Regions from separate parts of the Mycolicibacterium moriokaense genome, predicted to be linked through region 2. Evidence: predicted binding sites of a transcription regulator. Region 2 holds the regulator's gene; the other holds the start of a gene.
What was found. Region 2 encodes HspR, which represses chaperone genes until heat shock. Its sites were predicted from a motif close to ANNTGAGTNNNNNNNACTCANNT; they were not measured.
Positions count from the first base shown of each region.

Region 1: a site for HspR is predicted at 10,477-10,499, ahead of lon (endopeptidase La). Genes of this name have one in related genera too.

Region 1 covers NZ_AP022560.1:3,381,771-3,396,564, forward strand. The annotation lists gene G6N43_RS16485 (phosphoketolase family protein) at 1-216, opposite strand, end outside; gene G6N43_RS16490 (TIGR03619 family F420-dependent LLM class oxidoreductase) at 302-1,177, shown strand; gene G6N43_RS16495 (CaiB/BaiF CoA transferase family protein) at 1,150-3,507, shown strand; gene G6N43_RS16500 (acetyl-CoA acetyltransferase) at 3,519-4,982, shown strand; gene G6N43_RS16505 (hypothetical protein) at 5,161-5,745, opposite strand; gene G6N43_RS16510 (NAD(P)/FAD-dependent oxidoreductase) at 5,767-6,972, opposite strand; gene G6N43_RS16515 (DUF72 domain-containing protein) at 7,015-7,782, opposite strand; gene G6N43_RS16520 (TfoX/Sxy family protein) at 7,748-8,080, opposite strand; gene lon (endopeptidase La) at 8,144-10,465, opposite strand; gene G6N43_RS16530 (esterase family protein) at 10,653-11,657, opposite strand; partial or broken gene G6N43_RS16535 (alpha-hydroxy acid oxidase) at 11,864-13,096, opposite strand; gene G6N43_RS16540 (DUF1810 domain-containing protein) at 13,172-13,615, shown strand; gene G6N43_RS16545 (alpha-amylase family protein) at 13,587-14,794, opposite strand, start outside.
Region 2 covers NZ_AP022560.1:6,136,943-6,151,736, reverse strand. The annotation lists gene G6N43_RS30005 (heavy metal translocating P-type ATPase) at 1-95, opposite strand, end outside; gene dnaK (molecular chaperone DnaK) at 465-2,330, shown strand; gene grpE (nucleotide exchange factor GrpE) at 2,327-2,932, shown strand; gene dnaJ (molecular chaperone DnaJ) at 2,959-4,137, shown strand; gene G6N43_RS29985 (heat shock protein transcriptional repressor HspR) at 4,144-4,527, shown strand; gene G6N43_RS29980 (aldose 1-epimerase) at 4,533-5,435, opposite strand; gene G6N43_RS29975 (nuclear transport factor 2 family protein) at 5,474-5,911, shown strand; gene G6N43_RS29970 (NAD(P)-dependent alcohol dehydrogenase) at 5,902-6,963, opposite strand; gene G6N43_RS29965 (FAD-binding oxidoreductase) at 7,016-8,182, opposite strand; gene G6N43_RS29960 (hypothetical protein) at 8,199-9,206, opposite strand; gene G6N43_RS29955 (TetR/AcrR family transcriptional regulator) at 9,306-9,938, shown strand; gene G6N43_RS29950 (GAP family protein) at 9,942-10,613, opposite strand; gene G6N43_RS29945 (nuclear transport factor 2 family protein) at 10,683-11,174, shown strand; gene G6N43_RS29940 (multicopper oxidase family protein) at 11,286-14,459, shown strand; gene G6N43_RS29935 (antibiotic biosynthesis monooxygenase) at 14,456-14,794, opposite strand, start outside.

The DNA of each region.
Region 1 (14,794 bases), 2.8 Mb from region 2:
GTTCAGGTGCGCGTACACGAGGTTGAGGCCGGGCGTGGTACCCCAGTGGCCCAGCAGTCGCGGTTTCACATGCCGCGGCGCCAGCGGTTCACGCAGCAGGGGGTTGTCCAGCAGGTAGATCTGGCCGACCGACAGATAGTTCGCGGCGCGCCAATACGCGTCGATGAGCGCCAGTTCGTCGTCGGACAGGGTGGGGGTGAGCACCTGGTCGGTCATTCGCTTCATCATCGTCGTCGCGGGTGAACAATGCGTGAGGTCCCGGTACCCGATTGCCGCGGACCTAAGCATTAGCCTGACGATCGTGTTGGGATTCGCCGTACCGCAGTACGGGGCGGCCGCCTATGCCGACCTCGCCCGCTTCGCATCCACCGCCGAGGAACTCGGCGCCGACAGCCTCTGGGTCGGGGATCGCCTCCTGCCTGCGGTGAATCCGAGCGTCGGATACGCGGGTTCGGACTCCATCCCCGAGCAGTTCCGCACCGGCATCGATCCGTTCGTCGCGCTGGCGGTGGCTGCCACCGCGACGAGCAGGGTCCAGCTCGGCAGCTCCGTGTTCATCGCCCCGTGGTATCCGCCGGTGCAGCTGGCGCGGCAGTTGACCAGCCTGGACGTGGTCAGTGGTGGCCGCCTGCTGCCGGGGTTCGGCATCGGGTGGTCGCCGGAGGAGTATCAGGCCGCGGGCGCGCCGTTCCGCCGCCGCGGCGCTCAGCTCGACGAGCTCCTGGACGCCCTGGAGGCGCTGTGGACGACGAATCCCGTTGCGCACCAAGGCGAACGGTGGATCATTCCGGAATCATGGGTGAACCTCAAACCCGTGCAGCGTCCGCGCCCGCCGATCTATCTGGGCGCCTTCACCCCGGCCGGGCTCAAGCGGGTCGGTGAGCGCGCCGACGGCTGGACGCCGGTGGCGCAGGTGCCGGGCGGCGTGAGTATGGAGATGCTGGAGTGGCAGCGGAAGACCATCGAGGAAGCCGCACGCGCCGCAGGCCGGGATCCCTCGACGATCCATCCCTACGTCCGTATCAATGTCGCCGAAGGCACGCCGGTCGAGCAGGTGGCGGAGGCCGTCGCGGTGCTGGCCGACAACGGCTATCCCGACGTGTTCATCGACCTGCTCTACGTCTCCACCTCCACCGACTCCCATCTCGAATGGGTGGAACGGCTGCTGAAGCGGTGAGCGAGGGGCTGCTGGCGTCGGTGCGGGTCCTGGACCTGGGCGGCGCGTCGTCCGACGCCGTCGGCCGCCTGTTCGCCGACCTGGGCGCCGACCTGCTCAAGATCGAACCGCCAGGCGGCAGCGAGGCCCGCCACGCGCTGCCCGCCGTCGAGGGCGCGAGCATCGGGTTCGCGGTGCACAACGCCAACAAGCGCAGCGCGGTGCTCGATCCGGACAGCGCCGCGGACCGGCAGCGGCTGCTCGACCTCGCGGGCGCCGCCGACATCGCGATCGACAGCGGCATTCCCGGCGTTGCTGCTGCGTACGGAACGTCCTGCGTCGAGCTGGCCGACCGGTTTGGGCACCTGGTGGCGTTGTCGGTGACCGACTTCGGCACCACCGGTCCGTATAGCTCGCGTCAAGCGACCGACGCCGTGTTGTATGCGATGTCGACCGCGCTGTCCCGGACCGGCCCGACGACCGGTAGACCGGTCCTGCCTCCCGAAGGACTCGCGTCGGGGACTGCGGCGGTGCAGGCGGCGTGGGCGACGCTGGCCGCCTACTACCGCCGATTGCGGGACGGCAGAGGCGATTACATTGACTTCTCCCGCTTCGAGGGAGTCTTGCAGGCGCTAGATCCGCCGTTCGGGTCGGAGGGCCAGGCCTCCGTCGGCCAGAAAACGCTTGACGAGCTGTGGCGGGGGCGGCCGCGCAATCAGCAGATCTATCCGATCTTCGCCTGCAAGGACGGCCACGTCCGCATCTGCCTGCTGTCGCCGCGCCAGTGGCGCGGAATGCGGGCCTGGCTGGGCGAACCCGAACAGTTCGCCGATCCCAAGTTCGATACGATCGCGGCGCGGTACGCCGCCTCGCGCGAACTGAACGCCGCGATCGCCGACCTGGTCGCGCCGCAGACCATGGACGCGTTGGTCGCCGAAGGGCAATCGCGCGGAGTCCCCGTGGCCGCGGTGCACACGGTCGCAGAAGCCTTGGCGTCGGAGCACTTTCGCGCGGTGGGTGCACTGACCGACTTGACGGTGGCAGCGGATGTGACGCTGACGGTGCCCGCCGGCCCGGTCATCGTCGACGGCCGACACGCCGGAGTGGTCCGTCCCGTATCGGATGCGGGCTCCGATGAACCAGATTGGGCCGCAGGGACATTCGCCGCCGCGCCCCGCAACGACCGCGTCGTGCGGCCATTCGACGGCCTACGCATTCTCGACCTCGGCGTGATCGTCGCCGGCGGCGAACTCGGCCGCCTCTTCGCGGATCTGGGCGCCGAGGTGATCAAGGTGGAAAGCGCCGCCTATCCCGACGGGCTTCGTCAGACCCCGCCCGGTATGACGATGAGTAGGTCATGGGCACTGACGCACCGCAACGAGCAGAGCCTCGGTCTTGACCTCCGCCACCCCGAAGGAGCTGAACTCTTCCGCCGGCTCGTCGCGAAGGCGGACGCCGTATTCGCGAACTTCAAACCGGGAACGCTTGAATCGCTTGGCTTTTCATATGATGAATTGAGGGAGATCAATCCGCGGATAGTGCTGGCGGAGAGCAGCGCGTACGGGCCGAATGGGCCGTGGAGCGACCGCATGGGCTACGGCCCTCTGGTGCGCGCCGCGACCGGGGTCACCTGGTTGTGGACCTCCCGGGATGCCGAACCGGGCAGCTTCTATGATGCGACCACCGTCTTTCCCGACCACATAGCCGGCCGGCTTGCCGCGGTGGCGGCCCTGGCGGCCATGATTCGGCGAGATCGCACCAGAAGCGGTGCGCACGTACACATCCCGCAGGCCGAGGCGGCCGTCAACCAGCTCGCCACCGCCTACGTCACCGAAGCCGCGCGCACCGCAGGCGTAGCGGTGGCCGAGGATGAGTCGATCCACGGCGTCTACCCGTGCGCGGGCGAGGACGAATGGTGCGTGATCTCGATTCGGTCCGAGACCGACCGCGCCGCGTTGTCGGCGGTCGTCGGTCGCGACGACCTGCCACGCGAGCGGACGGCGTTCCTCGCGGCCGTGTCGGAGTGGACGCGGGCCAGGGACAGGTCCGACGTGACCGAGACCTTGCAGGACGCGGGTGTCCCCGCGGCACCGATGAACCGTGCCGTGGACATACCGACCGATCCGCAGGTCGTTTCCCGGCGGCTGTACTCTGACATGCCGCATCCGTTGTTCGATGTGCCGATGCTCAGTGAGACGGGCCCCGCGCCCTACACGGGTATTCCAGCCGCGGAACTCCGACCCGCCCCGATGCCAGGGGAGCAGACCCGCAAGATCTGCCACGAGGTGCTCGGGATGAGCGACGAGGAGACCGATCGGCTCATCGCCGACGGCATACTTTTCACTCAATAAGGGAGCACATGATGGATCCGCGCACGCCGGTGCTGGTCGGATATGGCCAGGTCAACCAGCACGACGAGAACCCCGATGTCGAGCCGGTGGACCTGATGGAGTCAGCGGCGCGCACCGCCGCCGATCCACGCGTACTGGAGGCCGTCGACTCCATTCGCGTGGTCAACCTGCTCTCCTGGCGGTACCGCGACCCGGGATTGCTGCTCGCGCAGCGCATCCGGGCCGACGGGGCGGCCACGCGCTACACGGGCATCGGCGGCAATGTGCCTCAGACCCTGGTCAACAAGGCGTGCCTCGACATCCAGGCGGGTCGCAACGAGGTGGTGTTGATCACAGGCGCGGAGACGTGGCGGACCAGGTCACGCGTGCGGGCGACCGGCGCCAAGCCGCAGTGGACCCGCCAGGGCGAGTCCGTGCCCATCGCCGAAGGGTCCGACGAAGGCATCGAACTCGCCGGTCCGGCCGACCTGCGCATCAAGCTGGACCGCCCGGCGTATGTCTATCCGATGTTCGAGCAGGCGCTGCGGATCGCCGCGGGCGAATCGCAGGACGACCACCGTCGCCGCATCGGCGAACTGTGGGCCCAGTTCAGCGCGGTGGCCTCGACCAACCCGCATGCGTGGAGCCGGGAAGCGTTGTCGGGCAGCGACATCGCCGAGCCCAACCCCAAGAACCGGATGGTCAGCTGGCCGTACACCAAGCTGATGAACTCCAACAACATGGTCGATCAGGGCGCGGCGCTGGTGCTGACTTCGGTCGAAAAGGCGACGTCCCTTCAGATTCCGCGGGACCGCTGGGTGTTCCCGTACGCGGGCACCGATGCCCACGACACCTACGTGATCAGCGATCGCGCCGAGTTCTACACGTCGCCTGCGATCCGGATCGGCGGCACGCGTGCGCTGGAACTGGCGGGCAACGGGATCGATGACGTCGCACTGATCGACATCTACTCGTGCTTCCCCTCGGCCGTGCAGGTGGCCGCCAACGAACTCGGCCTGCCTACGGGGGACCCGTCCCGCCCGCTGACCGTGACGGGCGGGCTCACGTTCGCCGGCGGACCCTGGAACAACTATGTGACGCACTCGATCGCGACCATGGCTGAACGCCTGGTCGCAAACCCCGGCCAGCGCGGACTGATCACCGCCAACGGCGGATACCTCACCAAGCACAGCTTCGGGGTGTACGGCACGGAGCCGCCCACCCATGAATTCCGTTGGGAAGATGTGCAATCCGAGGTCGACCGCGAACCCACCCGTGAAGCGGTCATCGAGTGGTCGGGGGTGGGCACCGTCGAAACCTGGACCACACCGTTCGATCGCAACGGGGAGCCGGAGAAGGCCTTCCTCGCTGTGCGTACGCCCGAGGATGCGCGGGCGCTCGCGGTGATGCACGACGACGTCGAAGTCACCGTGCGCGAGGACATCGCAGGGGCCAACGTCTCGGTCAACCAGGACGGCACCGCGACCCTGGTGTAGCTCAGTCGAGGTCGGCCAGCAGCGCGTTGATCCGCTGTCTGGCAACGACGTCGGCGCCGGGACCCACGACCGCGTGCACCCGGCCCGGGTGCACGCCGCGGCGCGCCGACGGCGGCCAGCGCGAAGCCGATGCCGCTGGTGCCTCCGGTCACCACAGCGGCCTGTCCCGCTTCGATTTTCACGGGGCGCCCACCGGCACGTCGGTGTAGCGCGGTGCGAAACCGTCAGGGGAGAACGTGAAGCCCTTGCCGCTGAACTCGCTCAGGCACGACACCCCGGTGGCCTCCTGCACATTACAGCGGAATCCGGCTGCGGCCAGGATTCTGTTGAACGGCAACACTTTCGCGGGTCCGGGTTTGAGTGCGAACTCGGGCTGTTCGAGTGCGACGAACCGGGCGTCGCCTTCGCGCGGCACGACGACGGCGTTGGGGGACACCTCGTCGCCAGTGGCGTCGGGCACCGAGTCCGGCGCGCCGGTGATGCCCAACCCGGATGGCCAGTTGTTGACCGACTGACAGCCCGCCTTCACCCGCGGGACGAGCGCGCAGGCCCATGCGCCGCTGGGGGAGGTGAAGTAGTAGGTGGTGCCGCCGGGCGGGTGTGCGACGTAGTCGAACGCGTTCGCAAGGTGCGCGTTGCCCGGTGGTGGCGCGGACGGAGTCATCGACGTGCCGACCGGCCCGGCTGCGGGTGTGTCGTCGGTGTTGGTGATCGGGCCCGAGGAGCAGCCAGCGGCCAGCACCGCCACCGTTGTCAGTGCCATGGACAGCGCGCGGCGGGCCACTTATGCGCGAACCAGCCGGTCGGGGTCGACCGGCTCCCGCGATCGGATCAGCGATTTGATGTCGTCGAGACCCTCCCAGACGTTGACGTTCATCCCGGCGAGCACCCGGTTCGCATCGTCGAGCCAGAAGGCCGTGAACTCGCGGCCTGCGAGATCGCCGCGGAACACCACCTTGTCGTATTCGGGCGCGTGGCCGACGTACTCCATGCCGAGGTCGTACTGGTCGGTGAAGAAGTAGGGCAGTTCGTCGTATTCCTGTGACCCGCCGAGCATGCCGACGGCCGCGACCGCCGGTTGCTTGAGCGCATTGGCCCAGTGTTCGGTGCGTATCCGAGTGCCGAACAGCGGGTGCTCGGCGGCCGCGATGTCGCCGACCGCGAAGATGTCCGGATCGCTGGTGCGCAGCGACGCATCGACGAGGACGCCGCCCTGTCCGGTGGCCAACCCGGCCTGTTCGGCCAGGCCGATGTTGGCGGCCGCTCCGACGGCCACCAGCACCGCGTCGGCGGCCACGGTGGAACCGTCGCCCAGCTTGAGCCCCGTCGCGGTGCCGCCTGACGTCGTGATCTCCTCGACCGTCGTATTCAGCCGTAGATCCACCCCGTGGTCGCGGTGCATCGCGGCGAACACCTCACCGGCCTCGCGGCCGAGAGCGCCCATCAGCGGCACTTCGGCGGTTTCGACGACGGTAACCGAGGCGCCGCGTTCACGGGCGCCCGCGGCGACCTCGAGCCCGATCCATCCCGCGCCGATGATCGCGAGCGAAAAGCCCTCCGTGAGAAGGGAACTCAGTGCCTCGGCGTCGTCGATCGTACGCAGGTAGTGCACGTCCTTGGCGTCGGCGCCCGGGATCGGCGGCCGGCGCGGCGAGGACCCGGTCGCCAAGAGCAACTTGTCGTAGCTCACGGTGGTGTCGTCGGGCAGAGACACCGTGTGGGCGCCGGGGTCGATTCCGGTCACCTCGGTGCCGAGTTGCAGCTCGACGTGATGGTCGCGATACCAGGCCGACGACGCGGCGGTGAAATCGTCGAACTGCTTCTTGCCGAGGAGATACTCCTTCGACAGCGGGGGACGTTCGTAGGGCAGGTGCTCCTCCGCTGCGAACAACACCACATGTCCGTCGAAGTCCTTGTTGCGCAATGCTTCTGCAGCCTTGGCGCCGGCCAGGCCGCCGCCCACTATGGCGAATGTGGACGACGTTGTCATGTCGGTTGAGCTTACTCGCGACAGGGGCTTGCCGGATGCCCGTCAACCACAGTCGGCCAGCAGCTCCTTGAGCTTTCGCGCGTTATGGATGGCGTGGCCGCCCAGGTCGTTGTTGAAGTAGACGAGCACCCGCCGGCCCTCGTCGTGCCACTCGGCGATCCGGCCCGCCCATTGCGCCAGCTCGTCGTCGGTGTACGAACCCGCGTAGATCGAATCCTGCGGCGGTCCGTGCATGCGGATGTACACCAGGTCGCTGGTGGCCCGCGGCACAGTGGTCAGACCGGCCCCGCTCATCACCACGTAGGCCGCGCCGTGTTGTTCGAGCAGTGTATAGACGGCCTCGTCATCCCAGGAGGGATGCCGCAACTCCATCGCCACCGGGATCCAGTCGGGCATCAGCTCCAGGAAGTGGTCGAGACGCTCGTCGTCGCGTTCGAGCTCGGGATGCAGCTGAACCAGCAGCGCCTCCCGCCGGTCACCGAGCGCCGTCCAGCAGCGCTCGAACCGCTCCACCCAGGGTTCCGGCGAGCGTAGCCGGCGATAGTGGGTGAGTCCCCGCTGCGCCTTCACCGACATCGTGAAGCCGTCGGGCAGCCGCCGACGCCAGCCCTCGAAGGTGGCGTCCTTCGGCCACCGGTAGAAGCTGGCGTTGAGCTCGACGGTGTCGAACTCCTCGACGTAGACCGCCAGGCGCTTCGCCACCGGCAACTTCGGCGGGTACAGAACGCCGGCCCAATGGTCGTAGGACCAGCCGGAGGTGCCGACCCGTATCTCGTTACTTCGGCGGGAGGCTCTTGGCGAAGTCGACACCACGGCTCACCCAACCCTGTAGCTGGCGTTTGGTCTTGACACCCTCAACGGATACCCGCAACCAGCCGCGAGTCTCACGTCCCGCCATGATCATCGGCTCGACGTGAGCGCGCGATAGCAGCTTCTCGGTCTCGGGCGGCGGAACGCGGACCATCAAGCCACCCTTGGCGCTGACCACCACCGCCATGTTGCCGTTGAGCAGAAACGCCAGCCCGCCGAACATCCGCCTCTCGTCGAGGCCCGGCTGGGTGGCGACGAGTTCGCGGACGCGGTGGGCCAGGTCTTCGTCGTAGGCCATGCAACGACCGTAACGCCATGGCGCGATTCGGGGGCAAATCGCGCCACGGCGTTACATGCGGTGTCAGGCCGCCGCCGAAGCCGTAGCTTCTGCCGGCTCCAGCGCCTGCGCGACGATGTCGGCGACGTCGACCATCGGCTTGACGTCCAGCGACTCGAGCACGTCGGCCGGGACGTCGTCCAGGTCGGCCTCGTTGCGCTGGGGGATGAAAACCGTTGACAGACCGGCTCGTTGCGCAGCCAGCAGCTTCTGCTTCACCCCGCCGATCGGCAGCACGCGGCCGTTCAGCGTCACCTCGCCGGTCATCCCGACGTCGGAGCGCACCTGACGCCCGGTGGCCATCGACACCAGCGCCGTCACCATCGTCACGCCGGCCGACGGTCCGTCCTTGGGCACCGCGCCGGCGGGCACGTGCAGGTGGATCCGCCGCTCGAGCGCCTTCGGATCGACGCCGAGCTGTTCGGCGTGCGAGCGGACGTAGGACAGCGCGATCTGCGCGGACTCCTTCATCACGTCGCCCAGCTGACCGGTCAACTGCAGACCCGGATCGCCGTCGGTCGAGCTCGCCTCGATGTAGAGCACGTCGCCACCCATGCCCGTCACGGCAAGGCCGGTGGCCACACCCGGCACCGCCGTGCGTTCCGCCGACTCCGGCAGGAAGCGCGGACGGCCCAGGTACTCAACGAGATCGGGCTCGTCGATCACGATCGGACCGTTGCCTTCGGCTAGCTTTGTCGCGACCTTGCGCATGGCCTTGGCCAGCAGTCGCTCGAACTGCCGAACACCCGGTTCGCGGGTGTAGTCGGCCGCGATCTTGCGCAGCGCGGCCTCGGTGACGGTCACCTCGTTCTCGGTCAGCGCCGCCTTCTCGCGCTGCCTGGGCAGCAGGAAGTCACGCGCGATGGCCAACTTGTCGTCGGCGGTGTAGCCGTCGATCTCGATCAGCTCCATCCGGTCCAGCAGCGCCGACGGGATGTTCTCGATCACGTTGGCGGTCGCCAGGAACACGACATCGGACAGGTCCAGATCCAGCTCCAGGTAGTGGTCGCGGAACGTGTGGTTCTGCGCCGGATCCAAAACCTCGAGCAGGGCCGCCGACGGGTCGCCGCGGTAGTCGGAGCCGACCTTGTCGATCTCGTCGAGCAGCACGACAGGGTTCATCGACCCCGCCTCGCCGATGGCGCGCACGATCCGACCGGGCAGTGCGCCGACGTAGGTGCGGCGGTGACCGCGGATCTCGGCCTCGTCGCGCACGCCGCCAAGGGCGACGCGAACGAACTTGCGCCCCAACGCCCGAGCGACACTCTCACCGAGCGACGTCTTGCCGACACCCGGGGGACCGGCCAGCACCATCACGGCGCCGGAGCCGCGGCCGCCGACGACGGCCATCCCACGCTGGGCCCGTCGCGTCCGCACCGCCAGGTACTCGACGATGCGGTCCTTGACGTCCTCCAGCCCGTGGTGGTCGGCGTCGAGAATCTCGCGTGCGGCCTTCAGGTCGGCGGAGTCCTCGGTCTTGACGTTCCACGGCAGCTCCAGCACGGTGTCCAGCCAGGTGCGGATCCACCCGCCCTCGGGGCTCTGCTCGCTGGCGCGCTCGAGCTTGCCGACCTCGCGCAGCGCGGCCTCGCGGACCTTCTCGGGCAGATCGGCTTCCTCGATGCGGGCGCGATAATCGTCCGATCCGTCGGGCTCGCCTTCACCCAATTCCTTGCGGATCGCGGCGAGTTGCTGACGCAGCAGGAACTCCTTCTGCGTCTTCTCCATGCCCTCACGGACGTCGTCGGCGATCTTGTCGCTGACCTCGACCTCGGCCAGGTGGTCGCCGGTCCACTGGATCAGCAGCTTCAACCGCTCGGCGACATCGGGGGTCTCCAGCAGCTGGCGCTTCTGCACCTGGGACAGGTACGACGCATAGCCGGCCGTGTCCGCGAGCGCGGACGGATCGGTCAGCTGATTGACGAAGTCGATGATCTGCCAGGCCTCACGCCGCTGCAGCATCGCCAGCAGCAACTTCTTGTACTCGGTGGCGAGCTCGCGGACCTCGTCGGTGGGCTCGGGCTCTTCGACCTCGGTCACCTCTACCCACAGCGCGGCGCCGGGGCCGTTGGCTCCCGCGCCGATATGGGCGCGCTTGGTCCCGCGCACCACGGCCGCCATGCCGCCGCCGGCGATCCGGCCGACCTGCACGATCGACGCGAGCACGCCGTAGGACGGGTACCGGTCCTCCAGGCGCGGCGCGATGAGCAGCTCACCGGACTCGGTCGCCTTAGCCCCGTCGACGGCGGCACGCGCCGCGTCGTCAAGTTCTATTGGCACCACCATGCCGGGCAGCACGATCGATTCGCTCAGAAACAGCACCGGCACTGATTTGGCTTCAGTCATGAATCCTCCAAAGTTCAGTCAGATGGACTCAACCTTGGACAGCCTCACTTTGTTCCCGCGCGGGGCCCTTCCCGGCGATTTGTGTGCGTTGAGGAGCGCTGAGTGCAACAGAGCGCACACAAATCGCGGAAATGACAGGGAGCCTGCCGTTCGGGGGGTACGGCAGGCTCCCTGGTTGTGGGTGGAACTAGGTGGTGGCTTGCGCCCCCAGCACCCGCTGGATGTCGGGCTTCATCTGCTCGAGCTGCTGACCCCAGTAGCCCCAGCTGTGCGTGCCCTGCGGCGGGAAGTTGAACACCCCGTTGGTGCCACCGGCGGCGATGTAGTTGTCCCGGAAGCTGATGTTGGTGCGCAACGTCAGGCCCTCGAGGAACTGTGCGGCCATCAGATTGCCGCCGCCACCGCTGGTGTCGAGCTCCGACGGCGTGCCGGAACCGCAGTAGATCCAGACCCGAGTGTTGTTGGCCACCAACTGGTTGATGTTGACCATCGGGTCGTTGCGCTTCCACGCCGGATCCGACGACGGACCCCACATGCTCTCGGCGTTGTAGCCGCCCGCATCCTGCATCGCCAGGCCGATCAGCATCGGCCACCAGCCCTCGGAGGGGTTCAGGAAGCCCGAAAGCGATGCGGCGTAGATGAACTTCTGCGGGTGATAGATCGCGTAGGTCAGCGCTGCGGCACCGGCCATCGAGATGCCGACCACCGCGTTGCCGTTCTGCGACACGCCCTTGTTGGCTTCCAGCCACGCGGGAAGCTCGTTGGTCAAAAACGTCTCCCACTTGTAGGTGTAGTCCTGGCCGTTACCCCGTGACGGCTGATACCAGTCGGTGTAGAAGCTCGACTGACCGCCCACCGGCATGACGGTGGACAACCCCGATTGGTAGTACCACTCGAAGGCTGGGGTGTTGATGTCCCAGCCGTTGAAATCGTCCTGCGCCCGCAGACCGTCGAGCAAATACACCGCGTGTGGACCGCCACCCTGGAACTGCACCCGGATGTTGCGGTTCATCGACGGCGAGAACACATCCAGATACTCAACGGGCAGCCCCGGCCTTGAGAACGCACCAGCAGTCGCCGATCCCCCGACGAAGCCGATCAGGCCGGGCAGCGTCGCCGCTGCAACGGCACTCGCCGCCAGCCGGCGAAACCACATTCTTGCGGTACCTCGGCACCTCTCTTTGAACTTCATAACGGCAACCAACCCACCTTTCATCGCATGCCACAAAGCGTTTGCCGTTTGCTCTGCGTGCGTAATGAAACACGTGCACCTGCGGACTTCCGGTGCTCAACACTCGGTTGCGATATCGCGGTTGGCTAACGATTCCGACTCGGCGAGGACTCACCGAGCGCCGATCTCAGGTGTGACCAGTGTGAATGGAGTGAAACGCCGCACACCTACGGCACGCGTGGAACGAGACGGTGCAGCTGCGTCACGTGCCGTGGGGTGAGCTCGTCGAGCGAGGTCACGCCGAGCAGCCGCATGGTGCGGCTGACCTAGCCAGACAGGATCTCGATCGCGCGATCCACGCCCGCCTCGCCGCCGGCCATCAACCCGTACAGATAGGCCCGGCCGACCAGCGTGAACCGTGCCCCCATCGCGACCGCGGCGACGACGTCCGCCCCGGACATGATCCCGGTGTCCAGCAAAACCTCGGTGTCGCGGCCAACCTCGCGGGCGACACTCGGCAACAGGTGGAACGGCACCGGCGCGCGGTCGAGCTGTCGGCCGCCGTGATTGGACAACACGATGCCGTCGACGCCGAGGTCCACCACCGACTTCGCGTCCTCGAGCGTCTGAATTCCCTTGACCACGAGTTTGTTCGGCCACTGCGTCTTGATCCAGGCCAAGTCCTCGAACGTCACGGTCGGGTCGAACATGGTGTCCAGATACTGGGCGACGGTGCCGGGCCACCGGTCCAGCGAGGCGAACGACAACGGTTCGGTGGTCAGCAGGTCGAACCACCAGCCGGGGTGGGGGACCGCGTCCAGCACCGTGCGCAGCGTCAACGCCGGCGGTATCGACATGCCGTTGCGGGTGTCACGCAGCCGGGCGCCCGCGACGGGCACGTCGACCGTGACCAGCAGCGTGTCGAACCCCGCTGCGGCGGCGCGCCCCACCAGAGCCATCGACCGGTCCCGGTCCTTCCACATGTACAGCTGAAACCAGTTGCGCCCATGAGGGTTTGCGGCCTTGACGTCTTCGATGGACGTCGTTCCGAGAGTGGACAGCGAGAACGGGATGCCCGCGCGGGCGGCGGCGTGGGCGCCGGCGATCTCACCCTCGGTCTGCATCAGCCGGGTGAAACCCGTCGGAGCGATCCCGAATGGCAGGGCGGCCCGGTCGCCGAGCACGGTGGCTCCGGTGTCGACCTTCGCGACATCGCGCAGGATGGTCGGATGGAACTCGATGTCGCGGAACGCCTGCCGCGCGCGGGCCAGCGACAGTTCCTCTTCAGCGGCCCCGTCGGTGTAGTCGAACGCCGCCTTGGGTGTGCGGCGTTTGGCGATGCGACGCAGATCCTCGATCGTCAGCGCGCTCTCGAGACGGCGGCGGGTGAGGTTCAGGCGCGGCTTGCGGAACTGCAGCAGCGGGGCGAGTTCCTGTGGTCGCGGTAGACGGCGCTTCATCGGCCACGTTCGACGATAGTCATTGAAAGACAAAGACTATCTTGCCAGACTGGCCTCCGAGGGGCAGTGGACAAATTGTCGGCATCCGATCGTGACGATCCATTCGATCTTCGACGCTTCGTCGAAGCGCAGGATCGCGTCTACGACACGGTGCTCGACGAGTTGCGCAGCGGCCGCAAACGCAGCCACTGGATCTGGTTCATCTTTCCTCAGTTGCGGTCGCTCGGCCGCAGCGCGACTGCGCACCGCTACGGGATCAGGTCGCTGGCGGAGGCCAAGGCCTACCTCGACCACGCCGTGCTCGGCCCGCGGCTGCGGGAATGCGCCCGGGTGGTCGCCGGGATCCAGGGCACGTCGGCCTCCGAGATCTTCGGCTGGCCCGACGATCTCAAGGTGCGTTCGTCGATGACGCTCTTCGCCCGGGCCACCAGCGACAACGCCGACTTCCGTGCCGTTCTGGATCGGTTGTACGACGGTGTCGAGGACCAGCTCACGGTCGAGGAGTTGGCGCGAGGATGAGCCAGCCGTGCGGCTCCACCTGCACGGATGCGACGACGTCCTCCGGCGGCGCCCCCGACCCGGCAAGGATCGTGCCCTGGTCGAAACCGAGGTCGGGTAGCGAGACCGATAGCGGTTCATCGTCGATGTTGAGCGCCACCACCAGCGTGTCGGCGCCGTCACGGGTTTCATAGATGTAGCTGCGATTGGTGACTTTCAGCGGCGACGTGCGTGCCGTATGCAGCCAGGGGTGTCGCCTACGCAATCCGATCAGATGCTGATGCAGTCGGAACTCGTCGCGCCCGAGCACGTCGGCACCGCTTGGCGGAGAACCGAATTCGGGTCGCACAGCGTCGTCACCACCGAAACGTTCCTCCTTGACACCGCGGTAGGCGAACTCGTCACCGGCATAGATACTCGGGGTTCCGCCGGTGGTCAGCAGGATGACCACCGCGTGTTCGACGTGTTTGGTGTTGTCGAGCCGACTGGCGATCCGGGTGACGTCGTGATTCCCGATGAACGTCATCGGCACGAACGTATCGAGAAACTCGTTGTGCCGCACCAGCGCCCAGTCGAGTTCGTGGAAGTTGCCGTCGTTGAGGCCGCTCCAGATCGCCTTCCACAGTTCGTACTGGGTCACGGAGTCGAATCCGCCGTCCCGCACCCGCGCCGAATAGTCGCCGTGGATCACCTCCGCGACGAACCACGCGTCGGGGTACGCCGAGCGGACGCGGGGGAGCACCTGCGCCCAGAACCGGTCGGGGACCGCGTAGGCGGCGTCGAGGCGCCAGCCGTCGGCGCCGCGGGCCAGCCAGTGCGTCATGACGTCGACGGTGTAGTCGATCACCTCGGGGTTGTCGTGATCGAGGGCGATCAGGCCCTCGTGCCCCTCGAAGGTGTCGAACTCAGAACCGTTGCCGCGCTTGCGAAACCACGAGGTATTTGCGAAGTCGATGCCCACATGGTTGAACACGCCGTCGAGCAGCACACGCACTCCCCGCCCGTGTGCCTCCGCGATCAGATGGTCGAAGTCAGCGTCGTCCCCGAGTCGGGGATCGATCCGATAGTGATCGGTGGTGTCGTAGCCGTGGGTGCGCGACGCGAAGACGGGCCCGAGCGCGAGGCCCGATGTACCGAGTTCGATGGCGTGGTCGAGCCATTCGACGATGCGCCGCAGTCGGTGCTCATCAGCGGTCGGGG
Region 2 (14,794 bases):
ACGCCGCCGACCGCCAACGCGCCGACCGTGATCACCACCAGGGCCAACTCGCCCTTCAGTCGCCAGCGTGCGTTGAATGCAGGTTTATCCGCCACGACGTCAACACTCCCGTCCTCGACCGCCGCGCCACAGCGGATTCGGCCATCATGGGTATGGCCAAAAGCCCCCATAGATCCAGTTCAAAGGGCTCTACGGCCGTCCAGTCACGCCGCCGCGATAGATGTCCGTCCCGATTTGGTCGACGGTGGTCTGCATGGGGCTATCGTCCGCCTCCGAGCAGCACCGGAAAACAAGCCGGGCAAAGTTCTGCGGAATCGGGAACAAACCCGACGAAGCTGCCGTTGACCCGTCTGACAGTTGAGCGCAACAGACTCAAGTCTGGGTTGACAGGATAAGGTCGACCGGAGCAGTCTTGAGTGCGGTGCACTCAGATCCATCGCAGGACTAATTCAGGAGGAACAACCATGGCTCGTGCGGTCGGAATCGACCTCGGGACCACCAACTCCGTCGTCGCAGTACTGGAGGGTGGCGACCCAGTCGTCGTAGCCAATTCCGAAGGCTCCCGCACCACGCCGTCCGTCGTCGCGTTCGCACGTAACGGCGAGGTGCTGGTCGGTCAGCCCGCCAAGAACCAGGCGGTGACCAACGTCGACCGGACCATCCGTTCGGTCAAGCGTGAAATGGGCAGCGACTGGACCGTCGAGATCGACGGCAAGAAATACACCCCCCAGGAGATCAGCGCACGCGTGCTGATGAAGCTGAAGCGTGACGCGGAGGCCTACCTGGGTGAGGACATCACCGATGCGGTGATCACGGTGCCCGCGTACTTCAACGACGCCCAGCGCCAGGCCACCAAGGAGGCCGGCCAGATCGCAGGCCTCAACGTGCTGCGCATCGTCAACGAGCCGACCGCGGCCGCTCTGGCCTACGGCTTGGACAAGGGTGAGAAGGAACAGACCATCCTGGTCTTCGACCTCGGTGGCGGCACGTTCGACGTCTCCCTGCTGGAGATCGGCGAGGGCGTTGTCGAGGTCCGCGCCACCTCGGGTGACAACCACCTCGGCGGCGACGACTGGGACGACCGGATCGTCGAATGGCTCGTTGACAAGTTCAAGGGCACGTCGGGTATCGACTTGACGAAGGACAAGATGGCCATGCAGCGGCTGCGTGAAGCCGCCGAGAAGGCCAAGATCGAGCTCTCGAGTTCGCAGAGCACCTCGATCAACCTGCCCTACATCACCGTCGACGCGGACAAGAACCCGCTGTTCCTCGACGAGCAGCTGACCCGTGCCGAATTCCAGCGCATCACACAGGATCTGCTGGACCGCACCCGCAAGCCGTTCCAGTCGGTGATCGCCGACGCCGGTATCTCGGTGTCCGACATCGACCACGTCGTGCTGGTCGGTGGCTCGACCCGGATGCCCGCGGTGACCGACCTGGTCAAGGAACTCACCGGCGGCAAGGAGCCCAACAAGGGCGTCAACCCGGACGAGGTTGTCGCGGTGGGCGCCGCGCTGCAGGCCGGTGTGCTCAAGGGTGAGGTGAAAGACGTTCTGCTGCTTGACGTCACACCGCTGTCCCTCGGTATCGAAACCAAGGGTGGCGTGATGACGAAGCTGATCGAGCGCAACACCACGATCCCGACCAAGAGGTCCGAGACCTTCACCACGGCCGACGACAACCAGCCGTCGGTGCAGATCCAGGTCTATCAGGGTGAGCGTGAAATCGCCGCGCACAACAAGCTGCTCGGCAGCTTCGAGCTGACCGGTATCCCGCCGGCTCCGCGCGGTGTGCCCCAGATCGAGGTCACCTTCGACATCGACGCCAACGGCATCGTGCACGTGACCGCGAAGGACAAGGGCACCGGCAAGGAGAACACGATCCGAATCCAGGAGGGCTCAGGCCTTTCCAAGGAGGAGATCGACCGGATGATCAAGGACGCCGAGGCGCACGCCGAGGAGGACCGCAAGCGTCGCGAGGAGGCCGACGTCCGCAACCAGGCGGAGTCGCTGGTCTACCAGACCGAGAAGATCGTCTCCGAACAGCGCGAAGCCGAGGGCGGATCGAAGATCCCCACGGAGACGCTGGACAAGGTCGATGCCGCGGTCGCCGAGGCCAAGTCGGCGCTCGAGGGCACCGACATCACGGCCATCAAGTCGGCGATGGAGAAGCTCGGAGTGGAGGCTCAGGGCTTGGGCCAGGCGATCTACGAGGCCACCCAGGCTGAGCAGGCCGCCGGTGGTGGTGCCGCAGGCGCGTCGCCGAACGGTTCGGCCGACGACAACGTGGTGGACGCCGAGGTCGTTGATGATGACGAGGAGCGCAAGTGAGCCAGAACGATTCGCACGAGCCGGTGACTGTCACCGACAAACGGCGCATCGATCCGGACACCGGCGAACTCCGTGAGCCCGCGACCGGGCCGGCCCCAAGCGGGTCGGCCCCGGCCGCGAGCCCGGAAAACAACGAAGAGGTCGATGAGCTGAAGGCCACCCTGCAGCGGGTGAAGGCGGAGTACGACAACTACCGCCGACGGGCGCTGCGCGATCAGCAACTCATCGCTGAACGCACGAAGGCCACCGTCGTCACCCAGTTGCTTCCGGTGCTCGACGATCTCGAACGGGCCCGCAGCCACGGTGATCTCGACAGCGGACCGCTGAAGTCGGTCGCCGACAAGCTGGCGACCGTCCTTGAGGGCCTCGGCCTTTCGGCCTTCGGTGACGAGGGTGACGACTTCGACCCCGAACTGCACGAAGCCGTGCAGCACGAGGGCGACGGCACGCACCCGATCATCGGGACCGTCATGCGCCGCGGCTACAAGGTCGGCGATCAGGTGGTTCGGCACGCCCTGGTCGGCGTGGTCGACACGGTGCCCGATGACGCCGATAACACCGGCTCCGACGCGCAAGAGACCGCAGAATCAGAAGACAACTAGGGACTCAGGTGAGGAGGTGACGCGGTATGGCCCAGCGTGAATGGGTCGAAAAAGACTTCTACAAGGAGCTCGGCGTCTCCTCCGACGCCAGCGAGCAGGAGATCAAGCGAGCCGCCCGAAAGCTGCTCGCGGAAAACCATCCCGACCGCAACCCGGGAAATCAGGCGGCCGAAGAGCGGTACAAAGCCGTTTCGGAGGCCAAGGAAGTACTGTCGGACCCCGCCAAGCGTAAGGAATACGACGAAACGCGAAGGCTTTTCGCCAACGGCGGGTTCGGTCGTGGTCGCTTCGGCGGCGGAGGCGGCAACTTCGGTGGATTCGGTGGCGACGGCGTCGAGTTCAACCTGAACGATCTGTTCGACGCCGCGGGCCAGACCGGCGGCGCGAACATCGGCGATCTGTTCGGCGGCCTGTTCGGGCGCGGGGCCCAGCAGCCACGGCCGTCGCGGCCGCGGCGGGGCAACGACCTCGAAACCGAGACCGAGTTGTCCTTCCTGGAGGCCACCAAGGGCGTGATGATGCCGTTGCGGCTCACCAGCCCTGCTCCGTGCACGAACTGCCACGGCAGCGGTGCCCGGCCGGGTACCAGTCCGAAGGTGTGCCCGAACTGCAACGGCTCCGGCGTGATCAACCGCAATCAGGGCGCCTTCGGGTTCTCTGAACCGTGCACCGAGTGCCGGGGCAGCGGTTCGATCATCGAGAACCCGTGCGACGAATGTAAGGGCACCGGGGTGACCACCAGGACGCGCACCATCAACGTGCGGATCCCACCTGGCGTCGAGGACGGTCAGCGTATCCGGCTGCCCGGTCAGGGCGAGGCGGGTCTACGCGGCGCTCCGTCGGGTGACCTGTACGTGACCGTGCATGTCAAGCCGGACAAGGTGTTCGGACGCAGTGGTGACGACCTCACGGTCACCGTCCCCGTCAGCTTCCACGAATTGGCACTTGGCACAACGCTTTCGGTGCCCACGCTTGAGGGCAAGGTCGGCGTGCGGGTGCCCAAGGGCACCTCCGACGGCCGGATCCTGCGCGTGCGTGGCCGAGGTGTCCCGAAGCGGTCGGGCGGACATGGCGATCTGCTCGTCACCGTCAAGGTGGCGGTGCCACCGAACCTGGAGGGTGAGGCCGCAGAAGCGTTGGAGGCCTACGCGAAAGCCGAACGGGCCAGCGGGTTCGACCCGCGGGCGAATTGGGCAGGGGCGTGATCACCGATGGCGAAGCGATCCAACAACGACGCTCATACCTTCCTGATCTCGGTCGCTGCTGAGCTGGCCGGCATGCATGCGCAGACGCTGCGCACGTACGACCGGCTCGGACTGGTCAGCCCGCAGCGCACCTCCGGCGGGGGTAGGCGCTACTCGCTGCACGACGTCGAACTGCTGCGCGAGGTCCAGCGGCTGTCCCAAGACGAAGGTGTCAACCTTGCTGGCATCAAACGGATCATCGAGCTGACCAATCAGGTCGAGGCCTTGCAGAACCGGGTCCAGGAACTGACTCGCGAACTCGAGGAGTTGCGGTCGGCGCCGAGGTCCAAGAGCACCGCGCTGGTGGTCTGGCAACCCGGCGCCGCCCGACGGCGACGTCAGTCCGAGTAACAGCCCTAGGTCACGGTGATCGAGAACCGTGCGGTCGCCGGCCGGCCGGGGGCCGCACTGCGATAGTCGCCGCGGCGTAGCGAGTCCGTCGGCGCGGCCATGGGCTCGATCGCGATGATGTCGTCAGAGCCCGGGGCGAAGAGTTGCGCTGCGGGATAACCCGTTTCGAACGCCACCTCGATGCGGCGGTCGCCGCCCGTGAGAGTGAACAACGCGCCGTCGGGTAACTCGTCGAAGCCGTCGTCGTAGGTCGCGGATGCCAGCGGCTCGCTGGTTCCGGGCCACGGCGCGTGCTCTCCGGTCGGGATGCCCCGGCCGTCCAGCGCCAGATGCCGCATCGTCGGGGTGGTGAGCCGCCACTGATCGCGCGGTACTTCGGGAATCGTGAAGTACGGGTGGTAGCCGAAGCACCGCGGCACCGCGGTCTGTGTCGTCGGGGTCACGGTGGTTTCGATCGTGAGCGTGCGATCGTTGAGCGTGATGCTCTGCGTGAGCAGATGGGGGAACGGGAACGACGCGAGCAGCGCCGGTTCCGCCCCGAAGTCAACTGTGGCGGTGAGGGTGTTCTCGGAGCATGCCGTCACCTGCCAACCCGGGTAGGCGGCCAGCACACCGTGGATGGGTAGACCGTTCTCGTCGGCGCGCACGCCGCCAACTCCAGGGGTCAATGTGACCACGGTGCCAGTGCTCTCATACTCGCTGGCGCTCAACCGGTTTGCCCACGGGTAGAGGATCGGGATGCCCATCGTCTTGCCGTTGGTCACATAAGCGTCTAGTCCGCGGCGCTGGCCAAGGAATTCGTCATCACCGTCGGCGAGCGACGTACCGATCATGCCTGCGGACGGGACGAACGTCGCCGTAAGTGAGGACGACGGATCAGCGAGGATGACGCTCTCGAAGTCAGCCATGTCTGTCGATCCTGCCACCGCTGCGATTAAATGAAGCGATGACGGCATTTTCTGGGCAGTACAACGACATCGAGGCACGCAACCTGGCCACGGTGCGTGCCGGATTCGAGGCGTGGGCCACTGGGACTGGAAGCCCGCTGCAGGCGCTCGCGGACGACGCGACTTGGGAGATCACCGGGAACTCGGTGGCGGCCCGCGTCTACACCAGCAAGGAAGACTTCATGAGCAACGTCATCCTGCCCTTCAACGCGCGGATGACCGTCCCTCTCAAGCCGACGATCCGGGAGATCTATGCCGACGGCGACACGGTGATCGTGTACTTCGACGGTGAGGCCACGGCCCGCGACGGGGTGGCCTATCGCAACACGTATGCGTGGTTCCTGACGTTTTCGGGCAACCGAATTATCAAGGGGACAGCCTTCTTCGACAGCGTCGCATTCAACGACCTGTGGCAGCGGGTATCCCCTCAGTCGTAGACGATCACCGCGCGTCCGACGAAGTCGCCGCGGCCGAGTGCATCGATGTGGTCGTTGACGTCCTCGAAGTTGACCGGCGTGACCGAGTCCTTGATCTTGCCGGCCTCGGCCAGCGCGACCACCTCGGTGAGGTCGTTGTAGTTGCCCCAGAACGATCCGAACAGGGTGTACTCGCGGCTCACCAACGGAAACAGCGAGATGTCCACCCGGTTGCCGACCAACCCGACCGAAGCGACGGCGCCCTCGGTCGCCAGCAGTGAGAAGGCCAGCCGGATGCTCTCCTCGGCGCCCGCGCATTCGATGACGGCGTCGAACTCGCGTCGGCCCGTCGCCTCTTCGAGCGCATCGCGCACCTCGTCGTCGGTCTTGTTCCCGATGCTGACGGTGTGATCGGCGCCGTTTTCGGTTGCCAGCGCCAGCTTTTCAGGGTTGCGCGCCAGCGCGACGACCGTTGCCCCGCCACCGAGCAGCTTCGCGTACTGCACGCCGTACGCGCCGAGGCCGCCGATGCCCATCACCGCAAGCGTCGTTCCCGGGCCCAGCGCCCCGGCGGCCTGCAACTTCTTCAGCCCGCGGTACGGGGTGAGGCCCGCATCGGTCAGCGGTGCCAGCGAAAGCGGCGACAGGCTTCCGCTGACCTTGATCAACTGTTGGTAGGCGACGGGAACGTACTCCTGATAGCCGCCGTGAGGTCCGAAGCCGATCCAGTGCCCCTGGTTGCAGATCTGTTCGTTACCGCGGTGGCACTGCCGGCACGAGCCGTCACCGAGCGGACCGAACACCACCACCGGATCCCCTTCGGACAGGCGCGCCGCGGCGGGGACGTCCGCACCGATACGGTCGACAGTGCCGGCGATCTCATGCCCCGGGGTGGCCGGTAGCGGCATATCTGTGCCGAAGTAGCCGTCGATGAGTTGAAAGTCCGTGCGGCACATGCCCGCACCACCGACTTTGACCAACACCTCGGTGGGGCCGATGTCGGGGATCGGAATCTCTTCGAGTGTCAGCGGCTGCTGGTAGGCGTGCATGCGTGCGGCGCGCATCGTCGGCATGGCGGCTCCTCGCCCGGCAGGGAATGATCTTGATCAGTGTAGGGTGAGAGCCTCAGGGCGTCAGTGGATCGTGCTGGATCCGTTCGGCCGGAGCACCTTTCGCGAGCAACGCCGCCTTCGTGGCCTCGACCATATGCGGGTTGCCGCAGATCAGAATCTGGCGATCACCCCAGCCGCCGTAACTGGTGACCACGTCGGCGAGTATCCCGGTCTGACGGACGTGCAGCCCGCGCGGCGGCGACACATCGGGATAGTCGGCGGCCCACGGCGGGTCGGTGTTGAACTCCGAAACCGGCGTCACCGACAGCCACGGGTTCTGCGCTGCGATCTGCCACAGGGTGCGCAGATCGTAGAGCTCGCACGGATAGCGGGCCCCGTAGAACAGATGCACACGCGGGTTGACGGCCTTTCGGGTGAGATCCATGATCAGGGTCCGCAGCGGGGCCAGGCCCGTGCTGCCCGCGACCATCAGGACGTCGCCGCCGTCACGGTCGATGTGCATCCCGCCGTGCGGATTGGACACCCGCCACCGGTCGCCCGGTTTCGTCTCGCTGACGATCGCGGGGCTCACCATGCCGCCGGGCACCGAACGGACGTGGAACTCGATGGCGCCGCTGCGTTCGGCGGGGATCGACGGGCTCAGGTAGCGCCACCGCCGCGGCCACTGCGGCACCTGGACCGTGACGTACTGGCCCGGGTGGTAGTACAGCGGCTGATCCAGCTGCAGCCGGATCACCGCGACGTCTCGGGTGGCTCGGATGTGTTCGATCACCGTGCCGTCGCAGTAGGGCGGGCCCTTCTCGGCGTCGGCGGCGCCGCGCATCACCCCGACCAGCAATGCGACCGCGTCATGGGCCGCCTCTGCGAGCCGGTCGTCCCACCGCTCGATCAGCTGCGAGCGCAGCGTGGTCAGCAGCGCATCCTGCATGCTGTCGTAATGGCGTTGCGTCACACCGTATTTGCGATGGTCGCGACCGAGCTGCGCAAGGAAGGCCACCGGCTCCTGGGCCCGTTGATCGGCGAGTTGGCCGAACAGCCACGTCACCGCCTGCGCGAACGCGTGCCGCTGCGCAGCCATCTCTGGTGGGAACAGATCGCGGACCGACATGTCGATGGCGAACCACCGGGTGTAGAACCGCCGGATCAGTTCGTCGGAGCCGAGCGCGGGATCGACGGCGTCGCGCAGTACGCGCAACGCCTCGCTGTCGTCGAGTCCCACGCCGTTCGATGCTAAGTCACGCGGCTGAGAACCTCCGCTGCCGTAGCGCCGCCGTGACGACCAGCGCCACGCCGAGAAGTGACCAGCAGGTCAGCACCACGATCGGCAATAGTCCGCCGGCGCCGTCGAAGAACGCCGCCGAGCGCAGCAGCGTGGCGGTCGCGCCCTGCGGCAGCCATTGCCCCAGTTGACCCCAGCGGGCGGGCAACATCTCCGGTGCGCTGGTCAGCCCCGACAGTGGGTTGCCGATCAGCAATGCGGCGGCGGCGCCCACTGCCAGGCCGGCCCGGCCGAACAGCGAACCGAGACCCAGCATGGCCAGTCCGGCAGCCAGGATGCCCAGCGTCAGAGCTCCTGCCACGCCCCAGAAGTTCGTGTCGATCGAACCGAGGACGAACCGCAGCAGCGCGGCGATGGACACGCCCGCCACGCCGGCGAACACGACCACGGAGGTGAACCGGGTCCAGGCCTCGCGCTTGAGGGCGAACACCAGCACGATCGCGGGCAACAGTCCCGCCAGCGTGATCGGCAGCGCGGACGCGGCCAGCCCGGCACCGCGCGGGTCATGTGCGGTCGGTGGGGCGAGGTCCTCGATGTCGAGCGGCGTGCCTGTCCGCTGGGCGATACCGTTTCCGATCTGTGTGAGCATTTGGGCCACCATCGGGCTTGCGCCGGTGGCGATCAGCAGCCGGGGCCCATTGGGGCCAAATGCAATTCCGCCGTAGACCTCTCTGTTGCGAATCGCATCGCGCAGCGCGGGCTCGGCGGGGTAATAGGTGAATGCGAACGCGCCCGGTGCCTGCTTCTCCATGGTCTCGGCGACCTGACCGCTGGCCGACTGTGGACCCGCGGCACCGATCGGTACGGAGTGCGGTCCACTGCGCGTCGCGGGCAGCGCGAACGCGATCGCGACCAGGGCGAGCACGACGGTCAGGATGGCGACGATCCCGGTCGCCTTTAGCGCCGCGGGGGGTTCGTGCACGGGTGCTGAGTGCGTGTGCCGGGGCACGGTGTCCGTGACCATTTGTGGCCTCTTTTCATTCATCGTTGAATTAATCGGCAGTCCGAGCGTAACTCTGCGCTCACTGGTTTTCAACAGTCATTGAAATGCTACGGTCGATAGGTGCCGTCACCAGCGAAGACATCGAAGCGCCGGGGTCGCCGCCAGGGCGACCCGGTATCGCGGGACGCCGTCCTGGCCGCGGCGAAGGCCCGGTTCGCCACGGAGGGCTACGAGAGGACAACGCTGCGTGCGATCGCCGACGACGCGCATGTCGATCCGGCGATGGTGCTGTATCTCTTTGGGTCGAAGGCCAATCTGTTTCGTGAGGCACTGCGCCTGATCGTCGATCCGACCACCCTGGTCGCCGCCATCGCGGGCGGTCCCGACGATGAGCCCGATATCGGCAACCGCATGGTGCGGACGTACCTGCGGATCTGGGACTCGCCCGACACCGGGCACAGCATGGTGGCGATGCTGCAGTCGGCCACCTCCAACGCCGACGCCCACGAGGCCTTCCGCACCTTCATGCAGGACTACGTGTTGACCGCGGTGTCGGGCGTGCTGGGCGGCGGGGAACAGGCCAAGTTGCGGGCGATGCTCGCCGCAAGCCAGCTCGTCGGGGTTGCGATATTGCGCTTCGTGATGAAGATCCCGCCGCTGGCGGTCCTGTCCGACGACGAGCTGGTGCGGTTGATCGCGCCGACGGTGACGCGCTACCTGACCGCAGACGCCGGGGAACTCGGTCTGCCCTGACGGCTAGACGCCGTGAATTCCCTTGTACAACACCATAAGACCGATCACTATCAATATTGCGGCGACGAGCACGGCGTGCTGGCGATCCATCCAGTCCTTCAGCCGCGCCAGCGGTTCGTCGAGCCGGTCACCGGACACGGCGTAGGCCAGGATCGGCAGCGCGACCGTCGAACCGGCGGCCAGGACGTACCACAGCCCGGCGATCCAGATCTGGGAGGAACTGAGCCCGCCGGTGCCGATCGCCAAACCCGCTGCGGCACATATGAACAGCACTTTGGGATTGACGATGGTCAGCGCGAACCCCGCGACCCCGCCGCGCGCGGGACTGAGTTTCGACAGGCTCTGCATCCACTTGGGGGCATGTGTGGACTTGCTGCGGTTCAGCCACCGGTAGATGCCGAAGACGATGAGCGCGGCGCCGACGACGATGCGCAGCCACGATGCCCAGCCCGGCGGCTTGTCCCGCAGACCGCCGCCAAGACTCGACACCTGGACGAAGATCAGCGTCACCACCGCCAATCCGACGAACCAGCCGGCCAGGAATGCCAGCCCCGTTGGCCGTGGCCGCGGCGTGTGCAGTACGAGAACCGCGGGAATGATCGACAGTGGAGAGAGCGCGACCACCATTGCCAGCGGTATGAGCTCGATCAGCACCGATCCCCAATCAGCCGACAATTCTCCCCCTTTCGACACATCATTCGACAAGCAACCTAGCAATCATCGCCAACCGAGAGGACCGATCGTATGAACCGCTGGACACCCACGGCGGGCCTCGCGCTTGCGTTCGTCCTCTCGGCCGCCGCGATTGACGCGCCCGCACATGCGGTTGCAGACACGTGCGCCGACGCGGCGACGAGTGCTGCGCTGCCGCTCGACATCGGGCCGTGTGCGGACGTCCTCGCCCAGGAGAGGCGCTGGCTTGCGGCGATCACCGCCGGTGATGTCCCGATCGTCGAGGCGATCCTGGGGCCGACGTTCAAGCACGTCAACGCGGAGGGCCTGCTGCTCACCCGCGCCGACGAGATCGCGAGCATGGAGCCGTTGCCGTTCACGATGAACCCGTCCGATCAGATCGTCGACATCGCGGGCAACACCGCGGTGATCCACGGCGTCAACACGCTGATTCAGCCGGGACCCGACGGTGACAGCGTGTTGGGCGTCGAGCGCTTCACCGATGTGTTCGAGTTGCAGAACGGGCAATGGATCGCGTTGTCCGCTCAGGAGACGGCGACCTGATCGAGGGCGAAATTCCTTTGCTGTGAATGTCAGCGTCCGCGCTTCGCCTACTGTAAGCTCCCCATCACTTTATGCCGCTTTGTTGCCACTCTAGTGGAGATCGGAGAGGCCATGCGGCTTCCTCAGTCACGCGCATTCATCGTTCTGCTCGTCGTCTTGTCCATGACGGCCGCCTTGACGAGTGCCTGCGCGCGCGACAAGGAAGCGCCTGCACCGCAGGCGGGCGTCAACGCGGGTCCCGACGGGAAGCCCGCCCCGTTCAAAGAACCGGTGCGGCTCTCCAGCAAGGACGGGGTGCTCGAGGTGCGACTCTCGGCGCATCAGGGCGTCGTCAACCTCGACACCGTCAAGGAGCCGGTGACCAACTTCCTCGTCTACGGCTATGACCTCATCAAGGGGACGGCGTCGGACGGATCGACCAAGGGTGACAATCTCTATCCCGCACCGACGCTGCGCGTGGACCCCGGCGAGAAGCTGATCATCCACTACGACAACGATCTTCAGAATCTGACCATCACGGATTTCTACGATCCCGCCATGACGCCCAAGGGCGGTGAGGTACCGCTGTATCCACCGCAGCTGACCGAGGCGCCGCTGAACCTGCACACCCACGGCTTGCACGTCAGTCCGTCGGGAAACGCCGACAACGTGCTGCTGTCGATTCCCGCGGGGATGGGCAATACCTATTCCTACGACGTGCCCACGAACATGCCCAACGGCCTGTACTGGTATCACAGCCACCGCCACACGATGACGTCGCAGCAGACCTACGCCGGTTTGGCCGGCCTGCTGGAAATCGGTCGCCCCGACGGCAATCTGCCGTTGGTCACGCAGAACAACATCCCCATCCGCAACATGGCGATTCAGTACAACTACGTGTTCGACCGCAAGGGAAACGGCCATCAGCTCAACAACTACAGCTGGCCACAGTGGGTGAGCACCCTCAAGGCGCCCGAGGGTTCTGAGCTTGCTGACGGGACTTATCAGCCGAGCCTGGCGCCGGTGAACATCGCCGACACCACCGTGGGTTCGCAGTATCTGACGCCGTGGTGGTCGGGGCCGCTGTCGCCACTCAACAACCGCGGCCAGACGCAGTTCATCCCGTCGAACCTGATGAGCTTCGACAGCCCGACGACGAAGGTCGAAGAGGACCCGTCGCTGCCGGAGAACCAGCGCGATGTGCAGTTCACGGTGAACGGTCAGTTCCAGCCGGAGCTGAAGATCAAGCCCGGGCAGACGGAGATCTGGGTCGTGGCCAACATCAGCGACATCGCCTATATGACAGTCAGATTGACCGAGACCGCCACCGGTAACCACCCGAAGTTCGCGATCGTCGGCCAGGACGGCAACCCCTACACGCAGGTGGGTCGGCCCGTCTTCGGCGACGGAACCACGCTCAGTGTGCCGCCCGGGTCGCGCTACGCCATCGCGGTGACGATGCCGAAGGAAGGCGATCTCGTTCTGGAGTTCCCGCCGGATCCCAAGGCCAAGCCGATCGTGAATCCGGGTGTGCTGTATGCGAACAACGGCACCAAGAACACACCCGCCGTGCTCGGCACCCTCTCGGTGGATCCGAAGTACCTCAGCTTCGCCGACGGGTTCTTCGTGTTTCCCACCCAGACCCTGATCCGTGCCACGCCGGACACCAGTGGCGAGGGGCAGACCACAGCCTTCGAAGAGGGGCAGAACCTCGACGCATACACGTCGTTCGTCGACACGTCGGTGATGACACCCGATGTGACTCGGGAGATGACGATCACCGACACTATCGGCGGCGGCCTCGCGAGCAACAACGACCCCAAGGCCGTCATATACATGTTCGAACCCACTGGGTTCCCGAACACCACGCTGATCCAACCGCGGCTCAACTCCGTTGAGGAGTGGAAGATCATCAATCAGAACAACGATGCACATCCGATGCACATCCACGTCAACGACTTTCAGGTGATGGAGATCGACGACCCGCACCGCGGTGTGTCGGGTGTGGAACCGTGGGGGCTCGACAACGTCAACGTGCCCGCACCGATCTTCAACGACATGCACGTGGTCACCACCCCGGCGACGCTGACACTGCGCCAGGAGTTCCTGGAGTACACGGGCACCTACGTGATCCATTGCCACCGGCTCAACCATGAGGACAACGGCCTGATGGCGACCATCAACGTCATCCCGGAAGTGTCGACGTACGCGGTGGCGATACCGGGATCGGCCGGGAAGCCGGCGTCGGTTCAGGTTCGGGACGGCGACGGCGACGAGGTGCTGCAAACCGTCGTTCCGTTCCCGGATTTCGAGGGCAGCCCGTCCGTGGCGATGACCGACGTGAACGGAGACATGATCCTCGACCTGCTCGTCGGTACGGGCAAGGGGCCGACCGCCGAGGTCGTCGCATACGACGGGAACGACACCAATCTCGGGCTGTTCAAGTCGGAGATTATCAGATTCGAGCCGTTCGGCTCCGATTTCACCGGCGGGGTGACGGTCGCAGGCGCCGACATCGACGGAAACGCGATGGCCGACAACATCATTGTGGGTACCGGCCCGGGAACGGAGTCACAGGTCAAGGTGTTCTCCTCGACGCTGCCGTCGGAGGCGGGCAAGGCGCCCGATGTGTTCTCCACCTTCACGCCGTATCCCGGATCGCAAGCCGGCGTCACGCTGGCCACCGGAATGGTCGAATTCGAATCGGGACGCCAGAGCATCGTGACCGCCCCGGGTCCCGGCGAACCGCCACTGATCAAGACGTTCCGATGGGACCTCTACAAGCCGACCGCACGGGCACAGGCCAACGGCACGGCGACGCAGGAACATTCGGGTAAGCCGACCGATCCGACGATGACGTCACAGTTCATGGCTTACGACGAGAACTACAAGGACGGCGTCGCGGTGTCCGCCGGATGGGTAGCGGGCGGCGAGGGTGGTGCGATGAGCATCATCACCAGCCAGCGCGCCGACAAGGGCACCGTGCGAGTGTGGTCGTCCGGTTCGAAGCTCGACGGTCAACCGAAGATGTACCTCGCGAGTCCGAACCACCACACGGACAACGTCGAGTACGAGCAGATCGCGTCGTTCGCACCGTTCGGCGGGGCGACCCCGGGTGCGACGATTGCGACAACCAGCACCGTGTACGGGGCCGATCTGCTGGTGGCCGGGATGACGCCCGGTGGCCCGGAGGTGCGCAAGTACTCATTCGATCGCTCGGGGCCCGACGCGACGACCATGGCACCCAAACTGCTGACCACGCTTCCGCGGATGGCGTCGGGGCCGACGCCGCTGGCCGGACGCTAGGGGAGATGCCAGAAGACCCGCGTTACGAGATAGAAGAGCAGGGTCCACAGCGCCAGCGCCACGACGGAGATACCGATGCCGCGCCAATTCACTTTCGCTGCAGGAAGTCCCGGCGGCGGCTGCAACCACTGCTTGAGTAGCGGATTGACGTAGTACGGCATCGTCACGAAGCTCATCAAGAGGCTGGACAGCAGGTTTCCGATGAGCAGGCCCAGCCACAGCGGCATGTGCAGCGGTGACAGCGCCAGAGTCAGGATCACCACGGTCGGGTACAGGCCCACCCAGACCGCGATCGACGTCTTGAGTTCCGACGGCGGGGGAGTGTTGGGGTGCTG